Linked DNA regions of Prochlorococcus marinus CUG1415. The protein of the gene in region 1 interacts with the protein of each later gene in a pairwise test. Links are inferred from orthologs where the notes say so. Each region holds a gene or a part of one and is shown in the gene's direction. Other genes may lie near its edges.

The links.
Region 2: the proteins of def (region 1) and HA143_RS09375 interact in binary tests that used the Escherichia coli proteins (3 or more experiments, as listed by UniProt). The link is inferred for Prochlorococcus marinus CUG1415 from one-to-one orthologs.

What each region holds. Positions count from the first base shown.
Region 1 is NZ_JAAORL010000001.1:73,754-86,193, reverse strand. The notes cover bases 3,647-6,461. They hold def (peptide deformylase), read left to right. Parts: upstream 3,647-4,660; coding sequence 4,661-5,263; downstream 5,264-6,461. Other genes in these bases: HA143_RS00405 (ABC transporter ATP-binding protein/permease), read left to right, coding at 6,032-6,461; HA143_RS00410 (histidine triad nucleotide-binding protein), read left to right, coding at 5,271-5,612; HA143_RS00420 (alpha/beta hydrolase family protein), read right to left, coding at 3,647-4,582. Also shown: Fe-S cluster assembly ATPase SufC, read left to right, coding at 1-185; HA143_RS00430 (SufD family Fe-S cluster assembly protein), read left to right, coding at 190-1,407; HA143_RS00425 (aminotransferase class V-fold PLP-dependent enzyme), read left to right, coding at 1,407-2,660; more of HA143_RS00420, read right to left, coding at 2,657-3,646; more of HA143_RS00405, read left to right, coding at 6,462-8,029; HA143_RS00400 (chlorophyll a/b-binding protein), read left to right, coding at 8,033-8,329; HA143_RS00395 (Ycf66 family protein), read right to left, coding at 8,330-9,259; psbX (photosystem II reaction center X protein), read right to left, coding at 9,338-9,523; HA143_RS00385 (YggT family protein), read left to right, coding at 9,614-9,919; accC (acetyl-CoA carboxylase biotin carboxylase subunit), read right to left, coding at 9,938-11,287; HA143_RS00370 (glycosyl transferase), read left to right, coding at 11,636-12,440. UniProt on the Escherichia coli protein: Removes the formyl group from the N-terminal Met of newly synthesized proteins. Requires at least a dipeptide for an efficient rate of reaction. N-terminal L-methionine is a prerequisite for activity but the enzyme has broad specificity at other positions.
Region 2 is NZ_JAAORL010000002.1:586,295-596,780, reverse strand. The notes cover bases 1-2,974. They hold HA143_RS09375 (aspartate-semialdehyde dehydrogenase), read left to right. Parts: upstream 1-958; coding sequence 959-1,990; downstream 1,991-2,974. Other genes in these bases: HA143_RS09365 (ribonuclease J), read left to right, coding at 2,970-2,974; dapA (4-hydroxy-tetrahydrodipicolinate synthase), read left to right, coding at 1,987-2,889; tig (trigger factor), read right to left, coding at 1-833. Outside these bases: more of HA143_RS09365, read left to right, coding at 2,975-4,955; tRNA lysidine(34) synthetase TilS, read right to left, coding at 4,952-5,962; HA143_RS09355 (DUF561 domain-containing protein), read left to right, coding at 6,048-6,824; excinuclease ABC subunit UvrB, read left to right, coding at 6,854-8,893; HA143_RS09345 (aspartate kinase), read right to left, coding at 8,901-10,486.

The sequences.
Region 1 (12,440 bases):
TATCTAATACAAAGACTGGAATTATATTAATTACTCACTACCAAAGATTGTTAGATGAAATCAAACCCAATTATGTTCACGTTATGGCAGACGGGAAAATCATCAAAACTGGTGGAAGTGATCTTGCTTTAGAGCTTGAAAAAAAAGGTTATGACTGGACTGATAACTTCGTCAAAGAGACTTAAATAAATGGAAATTATTGAACAAATAAAAACCAATCAATTAATTGACAATCCTACAGAAATACAAAAAATCTGTCTGAATAAATTACAATCAAACCCCCTTCCTAATCCAAAAAGTGAACTATGGCGACTTTCAAATAGATCAAAATTTTCAAACTTTTTAGACTATTCAGTCAATGAAAAAGATCCAAAATTTGATACCCCATATCCTTATAATTCTCAAAATATTATTAGATTAATAATTGGAGAGGATAGCCAAATTTCATTAATAGAAGAAAATTATTCAATACAACAATTAAGTGATAATAAATTAGATAAATATATAAAACAAAAGATATCTTGTTTTGATCAAAACGAACATTGGAGTGACCTACTAAATCTTTCTTTAAGTTGTCCAAAAAATATCTTAGGCTTAAAAATAAACGGATCAAAAATCCCTCCTATTGAAATCTTTAGCCATGCATCAAGTAATTCTTTAAACGCAAAAACCCTAGTAATATTTTTAGAAAAAAATTGTAACATTGAATTGTTACAAGTAAATCTTGGTAAAGAAAACTCTTCATTATCTCAATCCACATTCATTTATTTAGAAGAAAATAGCTCCCTAAACCATGGTGTTGTTTCCTATGGTGAAGATAAATCACATCTATTAAATTCTCTCAATGTAATTCAACAAAAAAATAGCGAATACAACTTAGGGTCTTTACATTTTAAATTCAATTATGCAAGATTTGAAATTCGTATTGAACAATCTGCAGGAAACGCTAAAACCAATATCAAAGGTATGCAAATAACAAAAAACAATGAACAAATTGCTACTCATACAAAAATAGACTTTAATGGGCCAAATGGATTTTTAGACCAAATCAACAAATCACTTGCTGACGACAAATCACATGCTATATTTGACGGCTCAATAATTGTTCCCAAAATTGCCCAGAAAACTGATGCGTCGCAATTAAGCAGAAATTTACTTTTATCAAATCTCGCACAAATTGATACAAAACCTCAATTAGAAATAATTGCTGATGATGTCAAATGCAAACATGGAGCTACAATTGCACAATTAAATGATGAAGAACTTTTTTATATGCGTACAAGAGGTATTACGTTAAAAGAAGCAAGTAAACTACAATTAAGTTCTTACTTCCAAGAAATAATTTCATTTATTCCCATTTCAAAAGATAGATGGGATTTGCTTGATAAACTTTTAAATGAGAATTAATGGAAACGATTCAAAATTTCCCTGAAATAGCTAAGAAAGACTTTCCTCTTTTAAATAAGAACTTAAAAAGTAATGAGCAAATCATTTATTTAGACCATGCTGCAACAACCCAAAAACCAATACAAGTCTTAAAAAAAATTGATGAATATTATAGAAACTTTAATGCCAATGTACACAGAGGCGCACATCAATTAAGTGCAAAAGCAACAGAAGAATTTGAAAATGCAAGATATTTAATTAGCAAATATATAAAAGCGAATTCAACAAAAGAAATTATTTTTACAAGAAATGCTACTGAAGCAATCAATCTAGCGGCTAGATCATGGGGCGAATCTTCATTAAAAGAAAACGATGAGATTCTCTTATCAATAATGGAGCATCATAGCAATATTGTTCCATGGCAAATGGTTGCAGCAAAAAATAAATGCAAACTAAAATTTATAGGTATAGATAAAAATGGGAAATTAGATATAGACGATTTTAAATCAAAACTAACATCTAGAACTAAGCTTGTTAGCCTAGTACATGTTAGTAATACTCTAGGTTGCTGTAATCCAATCAAAGAGATAACTAAATTAGCTAAACAAAAAGGTTCTTTAGTTTTAATAGACGCATGTCAAAGTTTGGCGCATCAAAAACTAGATGTAATTGATCTTGAAATAGATTTCTTAGCGGGATCAGGGCATAAACTTTGCGGTCCTACAGGTATTGGTTTCCTCTGGTCAAGAAAAGAAATCCTAGAAAAGATTCCTCCACTCTTTGGAGGTGGCGAAATGATTCAAGATGTTTTTGAAGAGACAAGTACTTGGGCAGAGCTACCTCATAAATTTGAAGCTGGCACTCCAGCTATTGCAGAAGCAATAGGTCTTGCAGAAGCAATTAATTATATAAACACTATTGGATTGGATGAGATTCATGAATATGAAAAGACTATTACTAAATATTTATTTGAAAAATTAAATCAAATAGAAAATGTTGAAATTATAGGTCCATCGCCAGAGATAGATCCAGACAGAGCATCACTTGCCACCTTTTATATAAAAAATATACATTCAAACGATATTGCAGAAATTCTTGATTCAAAAGGAATTTGCATTAGAAGTGGGCATCATTGCTGTCAACCTCTTCACAGATACATTGGAATTAAATCAACAGCAAGAATTAGCATGAATTTCACAACCAATAAGGAAGAAATTGATATATTTGTAGAAAAATTAAAAGATACTATTGATTTTCTAAAAATCAATTCTTAAATATTCAAAGCATTTTTTAAAAAATCCTGAGATTTTTTCATTACTTCTTCTTTAGTTTCTATATATTTAAACCCATGCCCTTCATTTTCAAAAAAAATAACTTCTGAATATTTATTATTCCGAATCAAAATTTCTTGAATCTTTAAAGTTTGTTTATACGAAATAACTGTATCTTTTTTTCCATGAAACAATAAGATAGGTTTTTTTATTTTATTAATATGATTTATCGGCGATCTATTTATGTAATCATCATGATTTTTTGCATACTTTCCTAGCAAAGAATTTAAATAATCTTTTTCAAACCTATGAGTGTTGTAATACATATCCTTCAAATCAATAACAGGATATTTACAAATTGCAGCTGTAAAAATAGACCCATATAATAAACTATTCAGGGCAGTGAACCCACCAGCACTATTACCAGAAATTACTACTTTCTCACTATCAACTAGATTTGATTTAGTTAATTCAAGAGCTAGTGCTTTGCAATCATAAGAATCAACAATACCCCACTTATAATTCAACCTCTCTCTATATGCTTTGCCAAATCCTGATGATCCTCCATAATTAACTTCAGCAACAAAAAATCCCTTCGAGGTCCAATATTGAACTTCAGAATTATATGATCCATCAAAAAATGAAGTTGGTCCACTGTGAGCTCTAACAAGTAGCGGTGGCTTTCTACAATTGTCAACAAGGGGTTTATAAAGAAAAGAATGAGTAGATTGGTCTTCAAAACCTTTAAACCAAAATGATTCAGGTTTGGAACAATCTTTTATATGATCAATATGTATCTGCTCAGAAAAATTTGGTAAAAATTTTTCTGCAAAATCAATTTCAAGTACAATTCCCAAAAAATCATATCCATAACCTCTTAAAAGAACTTTATTTCGAAAAACACTGAAATCACTGATTGAGGTAAAAGGAGTAGAAAATTCTTTAACTAATACAAGATCTTTATATTGTTCCACTATTAAACTATTTCCTTTTTTGGCTACACAAAATAAGTTTTTTATAGTCCCCGAAAACAATGTAATTCCTGAGACCCATTGTGGTACTCCATATTCAATCAAATTTCTCTCTACTCTTTTCTTAATAAAAATATTCTCAATTTCACTTACATCTAAAAACAATAAGTTCCACCATCCAGAACTATCTTCAGAACATACTAAAAGTGTTTCACTTATCCAATAAGGTTGAAAAAAAGAAACATTTTTATTGGCATTGATCAGCTTATTTGAGAATTTTTTTATTTTTTTTATCTCTCCATCTAAATCTATTTGAGCAAAATACAGATCATTTTTCTCCCAGGGCATGTATGGAGAATCCCACTCGACCCATGAAAGTAAGGTAGCAGAAGTATTAGAAGATAATTCTCCAGCGAAATTTTTAAATTTTTTTATTCGGTAAATATCTTGTTTAGTTTTTTTTAAGTTCAAAGAAAATAAATAATCTCTATTATTTATTTCACAAATGCCATACAAAAAATTTTTCTCAGAAATAACAAATCCAGAATCGAAATTTCCTGCTACTGCTTTAGAAAGTTGCCTCGGTTCTTGAACTGACTCAAGATATTTGTTTTCAATTCTATATTTTATTCCTGCTTCTTTAAAAATTTGAAACCATACTGCTTTTGAAGACTGATCTATCCATATCAAATAAAAATTCTTTTTAAAATCAATACATTTATAAGATTTACCCCCATATCCATGAAAATTACTTTTAATATTATGTTTTTTACCAGTTAATTTTTGAGGAAATGCATATTTCTCGTTAAATGGTCTAGCAAAAATAGCATTTTGATGTTGATCTTCATCAACATCATCGATCCAAAAAATAGTATCTCTAACAATAGTTAATTCCTTAAAATCTTTTTTCTTAGAGTCTTTTTGGCTAACTTTTGCTTTAACATTATTACTCATTAAAAAAATATAAAGAAAGTAAATTAAAGTGCTAGTATTTTTATAGCTAAACTATTTCTTAAAAACTTTTTTATTAACGTGGCAAACCATTTTTCACAACTTGCAAGAAAGTCAAGAAAAAATGGGTCCTCGGCAAAAATCGCCAAAGAACAAACAGGTAATCCATGTCTAGAAATTTATAAACTTGGTGATGATATATTAAGACAAAATTCCAAAAGAATTACTAAGGTTGATGAATCGATTAGAAAACTAGCTAGAGAAATGCTTCAAAGCATGTATGCAGCTAAAGGGATTGGGCTTGCTGCACCTCAAATTGGTATTAACAAAGAGCTCCTTGTTATTGATGTGAATTTTGAAGATTCAGCAGCAGAGCCTTTAATCTTAATCAATCCAGAAATTACAGATTTTGGAACAACTCTTAATTCATACGAAGAAGGCTGCTTGAGTATCCCTGGCGTCTATTTGAATGTCGTGAGGCCATCAACTATAAAATTAAAGTTTAGAGATGAAATGGGAAGGCCACGCAAAATGAAAGCAGATGGACTTCTAGCTAGGTGTATTCAACACGAAATGGATCACTTAAATGGAATATTATTTGTTGATAGAGTTACATCAAAAGATGACTTAAACAAGGAACTTATAAAAGAAGGGTTTTACGAAAAAGACGTTATTTCTATCTAATCGAAAAATGACTGAAACAACAATTTTCCAAAAAATAATAGATGGTGAGATTCCTTGTGAAAAACTACATGAAGATGATTTTTGTATTGCATTTAATGATATCTCAGCTCAAGCCCCAATCCATTATTTAGTAATCCCCAAAAAACCAATAGTAAGTTTATGTGAATGCGCAGAAAAGGATGCAGACTTATTAGGTCATTTATTGTTTGTAGGAAGTAAAATCGCTAAATCTAAAAATTTAAATAACTGGAGAACAGTAATTAATACTGGTAAAGAATCTGGGCAAACAGTTTTTCATTTACATATTCATTTTTTAGCAGGAAGAAAAATGACGTGGCCTCCTGGTTAAAACTCTCAAATTAAGAATTTTTGAGCTATAAGTAATTAAATATAAAAAAAAATGACTTCCCCAGAATCCTTAATATCTAAAAATAAAAATTTACTCAACCTTATCCTGAAAAATTGGGAAAATTTAGATGAGTCACAAAAATCAGTTTTAACCAAAATTTGGAATGTTTTGACCTATAAATGGCAACTGCAAATATTATTAAACACCCCTTTTGTGATTTATTGGCTCCTAGATAAAAACTTTGAAAGTATTCATAGTTTCAATCAAAACCTTTTAAACCAATTGAATTTACCGGATTGGCTAGTATCTTTTATTGGATTTGCTAACTGATTCCAATATTGAGTTTTCTGCAAAATTTATTATTAAAATTGATGTTAAAATAAAATGTTTTAACACATAATAAACTTTAGATATCAATCATGCCGAAAGAAATATCAAGTACAAAAAGAGATATCTCATCTCAATTAAATAAGATAAGAAAACTTACACAACCATATTTTTTACCTTACACTTCAAATAATGGATGGTTATTTATATTACTGTTATTTGCCCTAATCTTTTGTGTTGTTCCAGGAACGGTTTTATTTGTAGTTACAGGTTTAATAAATTTGCTCAGCAATTCAACACCTGATTTCACAAAAGAATATTTAAGTGGAATTGAAGAAATAATTAACAAAATCTGGAACTCCAATCTTGGGGTAATAGGTACAATTTTTTTCTTATTCGGTATTGGATCTTTTGCTTCATTTCGCAGTCAATTAAGGCAAAAAAGATGGATCCCTTGGCTTTTTCTTGGATTAGTTTTACTAATGCTGCTCTCTGTTAATGGAATTAATGCTGGAATCTCTTTCTTAGTTAGAGATATTACGAATGGATTAATCAATCAAAATGCCAGTGAAAGTTATAGAAAATTATGGATTTTAGGAATTTGTTTTGTTGCTGCATTACCTATACGGAGCTTTCAATTTTATTTATCAGCTAAACTTCAACTACTTTGGAGAGAATGGCTTTCAAATAATTTAATTGATAATTATTTAACCGACCGAACTTATTATATATTAAATCCAAATAACGAAGATGAAACTGACATTGATAATCCAGACCAAAGAATTACGGAAGACGCAAAAGATTTTACTGCTCAAATACTAGATTTATCATTAAATATTTTTGACTCAATTCTAACTTTTACTATTAATATCGGAATTCTTCTTAGCATTAGCAAGAACTTAACAGTAGCTCTTGTTTTTTACGCTGGTATACTTTCAATTTTAATTATATTTGCAAGTAAAAAATTGTTTAAATTAAATTTTGATCAGTTGAAATATGAAGCAAATTTTCGATATGGATTAGTGCATGTACGAAATAATGCTGAGTCTATCGCATTCTATTCAGGAGAAGATGAAGAATACCAAGAAGTTAATAGCAGATTAAAGTCAGTAGTAAAGAATTTTAATTTATTAATTATTTGGGAGGCATTACTGAGAGTTCTACAAAGATCAACAATTTATGGAAGTGTTTTTATACCGTTTATAATTCTATCTGGACCATTACTCGCAGGTAATATGAATTATGGAGAATTTTCTCAAGCAAGACTCAATTACCAATTACTTGAGGGTTCTTTATTTTTTATTATCTATAAGATTGAAGCCCTAGCAAAATTCTCAGCCTCAATAGGCAGATTAGAAGGATTTCAAAGCAGCATAAAAGAAGTAAAACATTTAAAATCAAATCAATATAAAAACAGTGTTAAAGAAAAAGAGAATATTTATATAAAAAATGTAAATGTAGAAACTCCTGATAAAAGTAAATTATTAGTAAAAGATCTAAATTTGAGTGTTGAATACGGTGAAAGCATTTTAGTTGTCGGTCCATCTGGATGTGGGAAGACATCATTACTTAGAGTTATCAGCGGACTATGGTCAACTGACAAAGGTGAGATTTTCTCACCACAAAAAGGAGACTTGTTATTTATACCTCAGAAACCATATATGACATTAGGATCCTTGAAAGAGCAATTATGCTATCCATTGAGAACAAGCAGATTCAGTGATGAACATTTGCAAGCAGTTCTTAAAGAAGTACAACTTCCAAATTTAATTGAAAGATATCCTGACTTAGATATAAAACAAGATTGGCAAAGAATATTATCTCAAGGAGAACAACAAAGATTAGCATTTGCAAGATTATTATTAAATTCTCCAAAGTTTGTAATTCTTGATGAAGCTACAAGTGCTTTAGATATAAAAACAGAACATTATCTTTATAATTTATTGAAAGAGAGGAATATTGCTCTTGTTAGTGTTGGTCATCGTCCAACTCTTAAAATCTTTCATGACAATGTCCTTGAATTAAGTGGTAAAGGTAATTGGTCTCTAATGCCATCAAAGAATTTTGATTTCAACTCAAATATAAATTAATAAATTATGACAAAAGAAGAATTTGACAATAAACCATCCCCTGCTGATGAACTAACCAAGACAGAAAAAGATGACAAATTATCTGAGGAAGTTGATGATAAACCATCCCCTGCTGATGAACTAACCAAGACAGAAAAAGATGACAAATTATCTGAGGAAGTTGATGATAACTATCAGTTTGGATGGAGTAGGTATTCAGAAATAACTAATGGAAGATTTGCTATGATTGGATTCTTAGCAATAATACTAATTGAATTATTAAGTCAACAATCATTTTTAAAATGGGCGGGAATCTTATAATTAATCGTCAAATCTAGAACTGTTATCTCTAGGTTTCTTTCTATTTTTCCCAACGGTATATCTACCACTTTGATTTTTTGAACTTGATCTCTCAGTAGAGTTTACTCTACGAGTTACACGAGGTTTTTTTACTGCATCCGCATCTTTGAATGATGCATCCTCTACTTGATCTTTTGAAGTTTGCTGCCTAATGGGAGATCTTGTGGATTTCTTTCTTAATGGAGAAGAATCATCAGAAGAAGAAATATTTGCTTGTCTTGATATTGTCTGATTCCTTCTGGGTCTTGACCCTGTTTTAACTTCATTTCGAGAAGTACTTCTTCTTTCACCAAATTTATTTCTTAATGCCTCATTACTATTTCTATCTTCAGAATTCTGCCTTCTTCTTCTTATAGGTTCGTCATTTTCAAATTGATTTACTTCTCTTGCAGCTGGCCTTCTTCTACTTACAGCAGAAGCAGGTATAGCTCTTGAAACATTCCTCCTGCGAGATATCCCCTCTATATATTCTTCTTCAAAATCATCTTCTTGAGGTTTGAATCTTCTAGATGGTCTTTCAGATTCTTCAAACCTTTCGTAATCTTCATTAAAACGACCTCTAGAATTCCTAGGCTCATCAGAAATAGGATCATCATCAAAATAAGAGGACCTTCTAGCTTGATCCGTAGCAACTCCCCTCAACCTAACACTTTCGTATGCGAAAAAAACTGTAGTTCCTGCCAATAAAAACTGACCAAACTGAAGGATAGGATCTAATCTCCAGCCTTGAAAAAATAATATTCCACCGCACAAAAGTCCTATAGCTGCAAAGAAGACATCATAATCTCTTGCTAATGCAGGTTTAACGGATCGTAAAAAGTAAAGACCGCCTCCACATACTGCAAGAACTATACCAACAATACTGGCCCAATTGAGACTAGCATTGACCACATTCTTTCTCCAAAATTTATGTTTTAAAGGGAAAAATAAATCACCCTATATATAGTTTACTTAAAACTTCTATAAAAACTAGCGTCTTCCAGTAGAAGTACGATCAAGGGAGTCTTTTTGGCTAACAAAAATCAAAAAGGCTGTGGCTGGAATTACGATAAGTAAAGCGGCTGCAATAAAACTACCTATCATTCCAACTGCGGAATTATTTGCAACTTGGGCAGAAAAATCCGCAGCTAGTAATAAATTTGAAATTTGAAACACTTTTTAAATATTTAATTCTCAATTTATAATACGAATTAAATACTATTTAATGGGTTATTTATTAAGATGAATTAAATATTTGTGATTTCCTTGCTTGAAAACTCTCTCCAAATTTTAGATATTAGTTTAGGAATTTCTTTATCATATCTAACTATAGTTTTCTTAATTAGATTAATTCTTACTTGGTACCCAAAAATTGATTTAAGTAAAGGTTTGTGGTTATTCATTTCGATACCATCAAGCTCTATCCTTAATCAAACAAGGAAATTAATTCCCCCTATAGGAGGAGTTGATATAGGACCAGTAATTTGGATTGGAGTCATCAGTTTTTTAAGAGAGATTTTAGTAGGTCAACAAGGGCTTATAAAACTTGCATTGCATACACACATCTCATAGAGATTATTTAATTATTCCTCAGTAATTGGGTAACAATTCTTCTTCAACATATTTTGTATGTATCTTACCTTCCTTAAATTTAGCTTTATTCAATAAGGTTAAATGAAAGTTAATTGTTGTAGGAATACCGGTTACTGCGCATTCATTTAAGGCCCTATTCATACGTTTAATTGCAGTATTTCGATCTTTTCCCCAGACTATTAATTTACCAATTAAGGAGTCATAAAATGGAGGTATTTCATAACCAGTATAAACATGACTATCCACTCTTACACCAGGACCTCCGGGAGGAAGCCACCCAGTTATTTTTCCAGGTGATGGCCGGAAATTATGAGATGGATCTTCAGCATTGATTCTACATTCAATGGCATGACCATTTAAATTGATATCATCTTGATTAAATTCCAAGTTAGCTCCGCTTGCGATCTTAATTTGCTCAGCTATTAAGTCTACGCCTGTAACCATTTCAGTAACAGGATGTTCAACTTGAATCCTAGTGTTCATTTCCATGAAATAAAAATTATCATCATCATCGACTAAAAATTCAACTGTACCAGCTCCTTCGTAACCGATACTTTTTGCAGCAGCAATCGCTGCATTTCCCATTTTTTTTCTTAGTTCGGTGTTAATTGCAGGGCTAGGAGACTCTTCCAATAATTTCTGATGTCTTCTTTGAACTGAACAATCTCGCTCTCCTAAATGAACAACGTTACCCGACCTATCTGCCAAAATTTGAATTTCTACATGTCTTGGCTTCTTTATAAATTTTTCCATATATAGACCATCATTACCAAAAGCTGCTTCTGCTTCACCTTGAGCTGCTTTAAACATTTTTTCAAGATTATCTGCATTTTCAACCAACCTCATGCCTCTTCCACCTCCTCCAGCAGTTGCTTTGATAATTACTGGATAGCCAATATCCTCTGCCAATTTATAAGCCTCATCAACATTAGATAACAAGCCTTTACTTCCAGGTACTGTTGGAACTCCTACTTCTTCCATAGTTTCTTTAGCTGTGGATTTATCTCCCATAGATCTAATAGCTTTAGGAGATGGCCCAATAAAAACTATGCCATGGTCGTTACACATCTCAGCAAATTTATCATTTTCAGCAAGAAATCCATAACCAGGATGAATAGCATCAACGCCTCTAGATGTAGCAGCAGCAAGTATATTTGGAATATTTAAATAACTCTTATTACTTAGCGAGTCTCCAACACAAACTGCTTCATCAGCAAGCTGAACATGCAATGCTTTTTTATCTACAGTGCTAAAAACTGCCACTGTTGAAATACCTAGTTCTCTACAACTTCTGACAATTCGTAAAGCTATTTCTCCACGATTAGCAATTAAAACTTTTTCAACCATTATGAAAATTAAATTGAAGAAATGAAAATGACTTAAAATAAAAAATTATTTGCCAAAGTATTTAACAAAATTTTTTTAGTGATCTTAGGACATTTTTTTACAATACAACCTCGAACGTTAAATGAGTAAAAATATTTGTTTTATGCAATAGAAAAATAATTCACAATATTCAAAAATTCCCTCTGAGAACTACATCCTGATTACAGTCATAATGTATGATATTTTTAAGGTTAAGGCACCTAGCTGTGCTTGAAAGCCCTTTGCGGACGTGGCGGAATTGGTAGACGCGCACGTCTAAGGAGCGTGTGGCTTAGGCCTTGCGAGTTCAAGTCTCGCCGTCCGCATTTGATGTATTCTGGTTTAACTGCAATGAACAAAAAATCACTTGCAGTAGTTATAGTATCTAATGGTCCTGGTGAATTAGCTACATGGGTAAGGCCTGTAGTAGAGGAGCTTAACAAAATAAATGGATCTCTATGTGATAACGAGAAACTAGATTTCATTCTTAGGTTGGTTCTGGTTCCTTGTCCAAATGCAACTGGTAAAGAATTTACAGTCGCACACTCATGGAATAAATTCGAATTAATTACAAAATCAAAGAGTTTTTGGAAATTATTAATAAACCCACATTCGTTTGCTAATTGGCCAAAAAAAGGAATGGTTATTTTCCTTGGTGGGGATCAATTTTGGAGCATTTTACTAGCTAAAAGATTAGGTTATATGAATATCACATATGCTGAATGGATTGCAAGATGGCCTCAATGGACAAACGAAATTGCAGCTATGAATGTGAAAGTAAAAGAGCTTATACCTCAAAGATATAAAAATAAGTGTCAAATCATAGGGGATTTGATGGCAGATATCAAACTAAATAGTGAAATATCATTAAAAGATAAAGAAAAAAACTATATTGCATTGTTACCTGGGTCTAAAAAAGCCAAACTCTCTATTGGAATTCCTTTCTTCTTAGAAATAGCAGATCACATAGCAAAAAAAAATCAAAATATAAAGTTTATAATCCCCATTGCCCCAACCACCAATAAAAGTGAATATTTATTCTTTCAAAGCCAAAAAAATCCTATTACAAAATATTACTCATCAAAAATCAAAACAATTCAAAATATGAAAAACTCCTGTTTTGATTATGTAATTG
Region 2 (10,486 bases), on another replicon or contig:
TTTAATGATTCTTTGTTGCCAGATTGTTTTGCAAAATCGTCATTAAGTTCAGGTAATTCTTTTTCCTTAAGATCCTTAAGATTTACTTCAAAGATAGCCTCTTTGCCTCTTGAATCCTTATGAGAATAATCTTCAGGAAATTTAAGGTTAAGTGTTTTAGTATCGCCAATTTTCATCTTTACGATTCCCTCAACGAAACCTGGAATCATTTTGTTCTTTTCTAACTCAAGATCCATTGATTCACTTGTCCCACCATCAATCTCTTTACCAGAATCTTTATATTTTCCTTTGAAACTAACTACAGCAATATCCCCTAATTTGGCTGCTCTATTGGTTACTGGAATAATATTTGCAAACTGACTTCTAGATTTTTCTAGGGCTTCATCTACTGACTTAGGATCAAACTTAGTTTTTGAGATGTCAACACTAAGTCCTTTGGATTTTTTGAGTTTTAATTCGGGGGCAATATCAGTTTGAAGAGTAACCTTAAGTGATTTGTCAGGACTAAATTTTGCAAGTAAAGATTCAAAGCCATCTACCAATTCTGGCTCACTTAATGGCTCTATAGATTTTATTTTTAATGCTTCTTGCCATGATTTATCAATGATTTTTTCTAGAGCAGAAGCATGTAATTGTGTGATGCCAATTCTTTGAATTAAAACTTGTTTAGGAATTTTACCAAGTCTAAATCCTGGAATTTTAGCCGAACGACTGATAGTACTGATTGTCTCATTAACACACGATTTGCATGTCTCAGATGGTATTTCTAATTCAAATGAAATTCTACTTTGAGGCAGAGGAGTTGTTTTGACTATTAATGCTTCTTTAGCCATGTTTTTTGTAATTATTACTATAAACCGAATCTTAATTATTTCACATTATGTGATTTCCTTGAAAGTTAATTTTTTGATAAAGTAAAAAAAATAGTCAATCTATTCATAAAAATCATTTTCAAAGTGTGAGAAAATCTCCGTTTTTGCCTAATAGGCCATTAAAAGTTGCTGTTTTAGGATCTTCAGGTGCTGTGGGATCTGAATTACTCAAAATTCTTGAACAACGTGATTTCCCAATTTCAGAATTGGTCTTGCTTTCATCAGAGCGGTCAGAAGGAAAAAAAATTATTTGGAAAGGTGAAGAATTAGTTACAAAAAAAACAACTAAGGAAGAATTTCTAAATCTTGATTTAGTTTTAGCTTCAGCGGGTGGAAGTATTTCAAAAAAATGGTTGTCTACCATAATGGAGCAAAATGCTTTATTGATAGATAATTCCAGTGCGTTTAGATTAGATAAGAACGTACCTCTTGTAGTTCCTGAAGTTAATGCTAGTGATGCACTCAATCATGATGGAGTAATAGCGAATCCAAACTGCACTACCATTTTGTTGTCATTAGTTTTAGCTCCGTTAAATAAACTTTCGACTATTCAAAGAGTTATTGTCTCAACATATCAATCTGTAAGTGGTGCAGGCCAATTGGCGATGGAGGAACTAAAACTTTTAACTGAACAATATCTTCAGGGTAATCTTCAAAAAAGTGAAGTTTTGCCATACTCCCTGGCTTTTAATTTGTTTTTACATAATTCACCCATGCTTGCTAATAATTACTGCGAAGAAGAGATGAAAATGGTTAATGAGACGAGGAAAATATTAAATATTGCTGATTTAAAGCTTTCTGCTACATGTGTTCGAGTCCCAGTACTGAGAGCACATTCTGAAGCTATAAATATTGAATTTGCTGATGTAGTTGGACCTAAAGATGCTCTCGAACAATTAAAAAAATCACCTGGAATTGAAATTATTGAGGATTACAAAAATAATAGATTTCCTATGCCAAATGACGTTATGGGAAGGGATAATGTTGCTGTTGGCAGGTTAAGAACTGATATCAGTCAGCCTAATGGATTAGAATTATGGTTATGTGGAGATCAAATAAGAAAAGGAGCAGCTCTTAATGCTGTTCAAATAGCTGAGTTATTAATTCCAAAAAAATGATTAAAGACAAAACTAAGTGTACTAATCCATTATTTGGAAGAATATTGACTGCAATGGTTACTCCATTTACTGAAAATGGAGATGTAGATTATGAACTAGCTATAAAACTCTCAAATTTTCTTTTTGAGAACGGTTCTGATGGCATTGTGCTTTGTGGTACTACTGGCGAATCCCCTACCCTTTCATGGGAGGAACAACATGATTTGTTTATTGCAGTAAAAGGATCTTTGGATTCGAGCTGTAAAGTAATAGTTGGTACTGGTAGTAATTGTACAAGCGAGGCTGTAGAAGCTACACAAAAAGCCTACTTATCTGGGGCTGACGGTGCTTTGGTTGTTGTTCCATATTACAATAAGCCACCTCAAGAAGGTCTTTATAAACATTTCAGTTTCATTGCTAATTCTGCAAAGGATTTGCCTATAATGCTTTACAACATACCTGGAAGGACAGGTTGCAATTTATTACCTGATACTGTGAAGAAACTTATGGATTGTTCCAATATTCTCAGTATTAAAGCGGCAAGCGGTAGAATAGAAGAAGTAACAGAACTACGAGCTATTTGTGGCTCTGAACTCTCTGTATATAGTGGCGACGATTCATTGTTGCTTCCAATGTTATCTGTGGGTGCTGTAGGAGTTGTAAGTGTTGCAAGTCATTTAGTTGGCTTGCAATTGAAAGAGATGATTGAATCCTTTCAAAGTGGAAAAGTATCCGATGCGCTTGCTATTCATGAAAAACTTCAGCCTCTTTTTAAGGCACTTTTTATGACTACTAATCCCATTCCAATAAAGGCTGCTTTAGAGCTGTCTGGATGGAATGTAGGTAATCCAAGAAGTCCTTTGTCACCATTAACTGCGGACATGAAAAAGCAACTATCTTTTATCCTGAAATCCTTATAATAAGGATTATATTTAACTTGATAATTAAATTTAAATAAACCTTATTTGATTACAAGCAGGCCTTCATAAATTTCAAAATTATGCAATTAAGTACCAATTCAACTGTAAATAGATCTACCAACGCTTCATCAAGATCTAAAAGTAATTCCCCAGCTTTAAGAGTAATACCTCTTGGAGGATTACATGAAATTGGAAAAAACACTTGTGTTTTTGAATACGGTGATGAACTGATGCTTGTTGACGCTGGTCTTGCTTTCCCATCTGATGGAATGCATGGTGTGAATGTTGTTATGCCTGATACAACTTTTTTAAGAGAAAATCAAAGAAGAATTAAAGGTATGATTGTAACTCATGGTCATGAAGATCATATTGGAGGTATTTCTCATCATCTAAAGCATTTTAATATTCCAATTATTTATGGCCCTAGGCTAGCCATGTCAATGCTGAGGGGAAAGATGGAGGAGGCAGGAGTATCCGATAGAACGACTATACAAACTGTGAATCCAAGGGATGTGGTTAAGGTTGGCCAACATTTTTCAGTTGAATTTATTCGAAATACACATTCAATTTGTGATAGTTTTTCGTTGGCAGTTACTACTCCTGTTGGAACAATTATTTTCACGGGCGATTTTAAATTTGATCATATGCCAATAGATGGTGAGCAATTTGATATTGAGAGAATGGCTTATTACGGGGAGAAAGGTGTTTTATGTATGTTTAGCGACTCTACTAATGCTGAAGTCCCTGGTTTTTGTCCGTCGGAAAAAACTATTTATCCATCTTTAGAAAAACATATTGCTGAAGCAAAAGAACGCGTAATTATTACCACTTTTGCAAGCTCTGTCCATAGAGTAACAATGTGTTTGGAACTAGCTATGAAACATGGCAGAAAGGTTGGTTTGTTAGGTAGATCAATGATTAATGTTATTGCTAAGGCGAGAGATATTGGTTATATGAAATGTCCTGATGATCTTTTTGTTCCGATAAAACAAATTAGAGACTTACCGGATAGAGAGACTTTACTATTAATGACTGGAAGTCAAGGAGAGCCCCTAGCAGCGTTAAGTAGAATATCTCGTGGTGAACATCAGCATGTCCGTCTGAAGACTACTGATACGGTGATATTTTCAGCGAGTCCAATTCCTGGCAATACTATTTCTGTGGTTAATACAATAGATAGATTAATGAAACTTGGAGCAAAAGTTGTTTATGGCAAGGGAGAAAATATACATGTTTCTGGGCATGGTTTTCAAGAGGATCAAAAGTTAATGTTGGCCCTCGCTAAACCTAAGTTTTTTGTCCCAGTTCATGGAGAACATAGGATGCTTGTTTGTCATGGCAAGAGCGCACAAACTATGGGAGTTCCAAAGGATAACATCTTAATCATTGAAAATGGAGATGTAGTTGAGTTGACATCTAATTCTATTCAAAAAGGTGATCCTGTAAAAGCAGGAGTTGAATTACTTGATAACTCACGTAATGGAATAGTAGATGCTCGAGTTTTAAAAGAAAGGCAGCAATTAGCTGTGGATGGTGTGGTAACAGTTTTAGCTCCTATTAGTACAGATGGGAAGATGGTTGCGCCTCCCAGAGTTAATTTAAGAGGAGTTATCACTACTGCAGAACCAAGAAAAATGTCTATGTGGACAGAACGTGAAATTAGCTGGGTCTTAGAAAATAGATGGAAACAATTATCTAGACAAACTGGGCCGAATAATTTTGAAGTAGATTGGATTGGTGTACAAAGAGAAATTGAACATGGCTTATCGAGAAGAATGAGAAGAGAGTTACAAGTTGAGCCACTTATTTTGTGTTTAGTTCAACCTGCCCCAAGTGGAACTCGTGCTTATGTTCCAAAGATTACCGAAGAGCAAAATTTTTCTCAAAGAAATAGAAATAATCATAATTTCCAAAAGAAATCAAACAATAATCATTCAAATAGTTCAAATAACACGCAAAATACCCAAAAAAGTCCAAAAGTTTCACAGAATCCATCAGCTGATACTGCTAAAGAAGATTCATTTGAAGGTAGAACAAGAAGAAGAAGATCTGCTGTCACCTCTTAACTTTTTTCAAAATTTACATAGTTTTTATTCCAAACAATTTTCAAAAACTCTTGCAAGTGAATTTGACCTTTATTTTTTTCATAAATTGAAGTTGCTAATTTTGCCAGATTTTTAGAACTATATTGCTTTATAGATATTTCTTTTAAAAATCTATTTAAGATTGTGCACCGCGCTTCAATACACATACTATTTAAGAGACTCCTTTTGATACCTTTCACGTCTTGACAATATAAGTATGCGAGTTCACTAAGATCATTCCGTTCATTATTATAGTTGCTCATTTTTTGGGAAAAATTATTTATCCTTTCTGAACAACCAGGATAGATGCCCTCTAATGTAGGAATAATTTTTTTTCTTACTAAATTTCTTTTTAATTTAAGATCTGAATTTGTTGGGTCTTCCCAGACTGGGATATTCATATCATTACAGAATTTTTTTGTGTCTTCTCTACTAAAAATTAATAATGGCCTTATTAAAAAAAATTGATTTCCTATTAATTTTTTGCTTGCAATATTACTGAGACCTGCAAAATTGCTACCTCGAGATAAATTTAGGATAAATGTTTCTGCGTTATCACTACTAGTATGACCAGTTAATAAATAAACATTGTTTTTTGGCTGGTTCTTGTTTAATAAAGTTTTGGCTCTTTCACATAATTTTTTATATCTCCATTCTCTTGCTTTTTCTTCTGAAAAAATATCTTCTTTATTTGCCTTATCAAAATAGAATGAAATATTTTTATCTTTGCAATAACTTTTTAATTCAAAAGCATATAGTGAGGATTTTTCGTGCCACTGATGATCACCATGCCAAACACTAATAGACCAACTATGATTTTTTTTTAGGTCATCAATTAGGGTTAATAAGGCCATGGAGTCTTGTCCCCCGGAAACACTGATTAAAATATTTGATCCTTTGGGAATTAATGTTTTTTTGCTAAGAATCTCCTTATGAAGCAGATGATGCCATGATGACCAATTTTTCTGAGTTAAATCTCTATCAGACATTTTGTGTTGCTCAGATAATATTTTTTAAAAAATGCACTGTTTTACTAAAACAATGTCACAATCAGGTAATAAATTCATTAAGTAAATGAGTCTGATTAATCTTTTGCCACAAAAAATTAAAGAAGAGTTAAGAAGTAAATCTTTACTCAAAGTTATTTCAGGATTGAATAATTTTGATGTTGAATCTGTGAAAACAATTGTTGAGGCTGCTTCATTAGGAGGTGCTGATCTTGTCGATATTGCTTGTAAACCTGAACTCGTTGATTTAGCACTTAAGAATTCTTCATTAGTCGTATGTGTGAGTTCAGTAGTGCCAAGATTGTTTCAAGATTCTGTAAAAGCAGGAGCATCATTAATTGAGATAGGAAATTATGATACTTTTTATGAAAAAGGCATTAATTTTTCAGATGAAAAAGTTTTAAACATTACTAAAGAGACGAGGGATTTATTGCCTAATGTTCCTTTATCAGTAACTGTTCCTCATACTATGCCAATTGATAAACAAGTTGATCTTGCTATGAAGTTAGTGGAAGAAGGTGTTGATATTATTCAAACAGAAGGTGGTACGAGTTCTACTCCTTACTCTCCAGGAATTCAAGGCTTTTTTGAGAAATCAGTACCAACTCTTGCAGCTACCTATGCTATTCATCAAGAATTTAAGAAACAATCTCTGAATATACCAATCATGAGTGCCTCTGGATTAAGCCAAGTAACTTGTCCACTAGCAATATCCTCGGGAGCATCAGCAGTTGGCGTTGGATCTGCAGTTAATAAATTAGATGATTTAATATCAATGATTGCGGTTGTTAGGGGCTTAAAAGAATCTTTGAAAAATTCAATAATTGGAGAAAAAATTTCTTAATATAGCAATATCCTTTAGCTACTAGCTTGATGAACAACTATAAGCTTCAGGCTCCTTACGAACCAAATGGAGATCAACCAGAAGCTATTCAAAAATTAGTTAAAGGTGTAAATAGTGGTAAAGAGTTTCAGACTCTTTTAGGAGCGACTGGAACTGGTAAAACATTTACTATTGCAAATGTAATCCAACAAACAGGAAGGCCAGCTCTTGTTTTGGCTCATAACAAAACGTTAGCTGCACAACTATGTAATGAATTAAGGCAGTTTTTTCCAAAAAATGCTGTTGAGTACTTTATTTCTTACTACGATTATTATCAACCTGAAGCTTATGTCCCTGTAAGTGATACGTATATAGCCAAAACTGCTTCAATTAATGAAGAAATAGATATGCTCAGGCATTCTGCAACACGCTCATTATTTGAGAGAAAAGATGTAATTGTTGTAGCCTCAATAAGTTGTATTTATGGTCTTGGTATACCAAGTGAGTATTTAAAAGCTGCAGTTAAATTTGAAGTTGGAAAATCAATAAATCTACGTTCTTCTTTGAGGTCGCTCGTTGAAAATCAATATACTAGAAATGATATTGAAATTACTAGAGGTAGATTCAGAATCAAAGGTGATGTTTTAGAAATCGGTCCAGCTTATGAAGATAGATTAATAAGAATCGAATTATTTGGTGATGAAGTCGAGGCTATTAGATATGTTGACCCTACTACGGGAGAAATACTTGAAAGTTTGGAACAAGTCAGCGTTTACCCAGCGAAGCATTTTGTGACTCCAAAAGAAAGACTTGAAAGTGCAATAAGTGCAATCAGAAGTGAATTAAAAAAACAACTCGATAAATTTACATACGAAGGAAAATTATTAGAGGCTCAACGTCTAGAACAACGCACAAAATATGATTTAGAAATGCTTAAAGAGGTTGGTTATTGTAATGGAGTTGAGAATTATGCTCGTCATTTATCAGGCAGGGAGGAAGGTTCACCTCCAGAATGTTTAATAGATTACTTTCCTAAAGATTGGTTGTTGGTTGTCGATGAGAGTCATGTAACATGTCCTCAACTTCATGCGATGTACAACGGTGATCAATCTCGAAAAAAAGTTTTAATAGATCATGGTTTTAGATTGCCAAGTGCTGCAGATAATAGACCTTTAAAATGTGAAGAGTTTTGGGAAAAATCAAAACAGACAGTATTTATAAGCGCAACTCCCGGACAATGGGAATTAGATCAATGTGATGGTGAATTTATTGAGCAAGTTATTAGACCAACTGGGGTATTAGACCCTTTAATTGATGTAAGACCTAGTGAGGGCCAAATAGAAGATCTATTATCTGAAATAAGAATTAGAGCTGAAAAGAATCAAAGAGTGCTAGTGACAACACTTACTAAGAGAATGGCTGAAGATCTAACTGATTTTTTATCTGAAAATAAAGTAAGAGTTAGATATTTGCATTCCGAAATCCATTCAATTGAAAGAATTGAAATTATTCAAGACCTTAGAATGGGCGAATATGATGTTTTGGTAGGAGTTAATTTATTAAGAGAGGGACTAGATCTTCCAGAAGTATCCTTAGTCGCCATTTTAGATGCTGATAAAGAAGGTTTTCTTAGGGCAGAAAGGTCATTGATTCAAACAATAGGAAGAGCTGCAAGACATGTTGAAGGTGTTGCGTTGCTTTATGCAGATAACTTCACAGATTCAATGAAAAGAGCAATATCTGAAACTGAAAGAAGAAGAACTATTCAAAAAAAATATAACCAAGTCAATGGTATTACTCCAAAACCTGCAGGTAAAAAAATAGAAAATTCAATATTATCTTTTCTAGAACTTTCCAGAAAATTAGATGCTGGTGGTTTATCTAAAGATTTAATAAATATAGTTAATAACAAAACTGACGCAATTCTCAATGCTAGCGATAATCAATGTTTAATCGAAGAATTGCCTGGCTTAATAGAAAAGTTAGAAATTCAAATGAAAGATGCTGCAAAAGAGTTAAATTTTGAAGAAGCAGCAAATTTGAGGGATAGAATCAAAAAATTAAGACAAAAATTGGCAAGAAATTACTAAAAAGAACTTATTTCTCTAATTCGAAATGATTATGAATCGCATTAACTGCTTTGTCACAATCTTTTTCTAAGACAATACATGAAGTCCTAATTTCACTAGTGGCAATCATTTCAATATTGATATTTTGGTCAGCCAGTGCTCTAAATATTTTTCCAGCCGTTCCAACCTGAAATGCCATTCCTGCCCCAACAGTACTTACTTTGGCTATCGCAGGGCCATCTTCAATGTATGAACCAGGTAATTTCTTTGTTAGGGCCTCAAAAACTAAGTTAGCTTTTTCTCTATCTTGCTTATTCATTGTAAGACTAATATCCTTAGTTTTTAAAGAGGAAATTCTTTCAGACTGCACGATCGTATCGAAAAGTAAATTATTTTCAGCTAATGCTAAACATATCGATGCTGCTACACCTGGACGATCAGGCAGTTTTCGAAAACTTATTTGAACTTGGTTTTTATCTAATGCAATTCCTCTTACTTCAGGTTGATCTTGTTTTTCGTTGATTGGATTAACAAATATTTGTGTATCGGATAACTTAAATTTCTCAGCAACAAATCTAATAGCTTTTGGAATATTATTTATTTCAATTACGCAGCTGACTTTAATTTCACTAGTAGCTATTAACCTGACATTTATATTCGCTTGAGATAAAGTATCAAATAAATCAGCTGAAACACTTGGTCTACCCATAATGCCTGCTCCTTGAATACTCAATTTAGTCATGTTTGTTTTTAGATTGTATTTTCCTCCTAATTGACTAGTTATAAGTTCACATTGTTCTGCAGTTTTTTTAACTTCTAATTCACTAACAGTAAATGTAATATCGTTATTATTTCCATCATTTGTCGCTTGTATGATTAAATCTACATTAATACTTGCTTCTGATAGTTTTTCAAATATTTGTGCAGCAATCCCAGGCCTATCAGGAATATTCGAGAGACTGAATACTGCTTGGTTTTCTAATACTTCAAGACTATTGACCGTTTTTGTTAATTCTAAGCTTCCTCTTTTTAGTGGGAGAGGTTGGATTTGACTTTCTAGGAGAGTCCCACGTGAGTCACTGTGGCTTGATTTGACGCACAATTTAATTCCATAATTGCGAGCAATTTCTACTGCTCTTGGATGGAGAACTGAAGCACCGACGCTTGCAAGTTCAAGCATTTCCTCACAGCTAATTTTATCTAAGAGTTTTGCATTAGGAACAATTCTTGGATCAGTAGTAAGAACCCCTGGAACGTCTGTATAAATTTCGCAAGTTTCAGCTCCTAAAGCTGTTGATAAAGCTACTGCAGAGGTATCTGAACCACCTCTACCCAAAGTTGTAATTTCCATTGATCCCGTATGACTTAATGTTGTTCCTTGAAATCCAGCCACTACAACTACAAAACCCTGATTTATATAATTGTGGATTCTTTCTGTTTTAATATCCAGAATTCTTGCTTTCCCATGTATTGATTCTGTAATAATTCCAACCTGGCTACCGGTCATTGAAATTGCAGGTATTCCGTATTCGTTTAATGCCATTGAGAGAAGAGCTATGGTTACTTGCTCTCCAGTTGAGAGAAGCATATCCAATTCTCTTCGATTAGGATTTT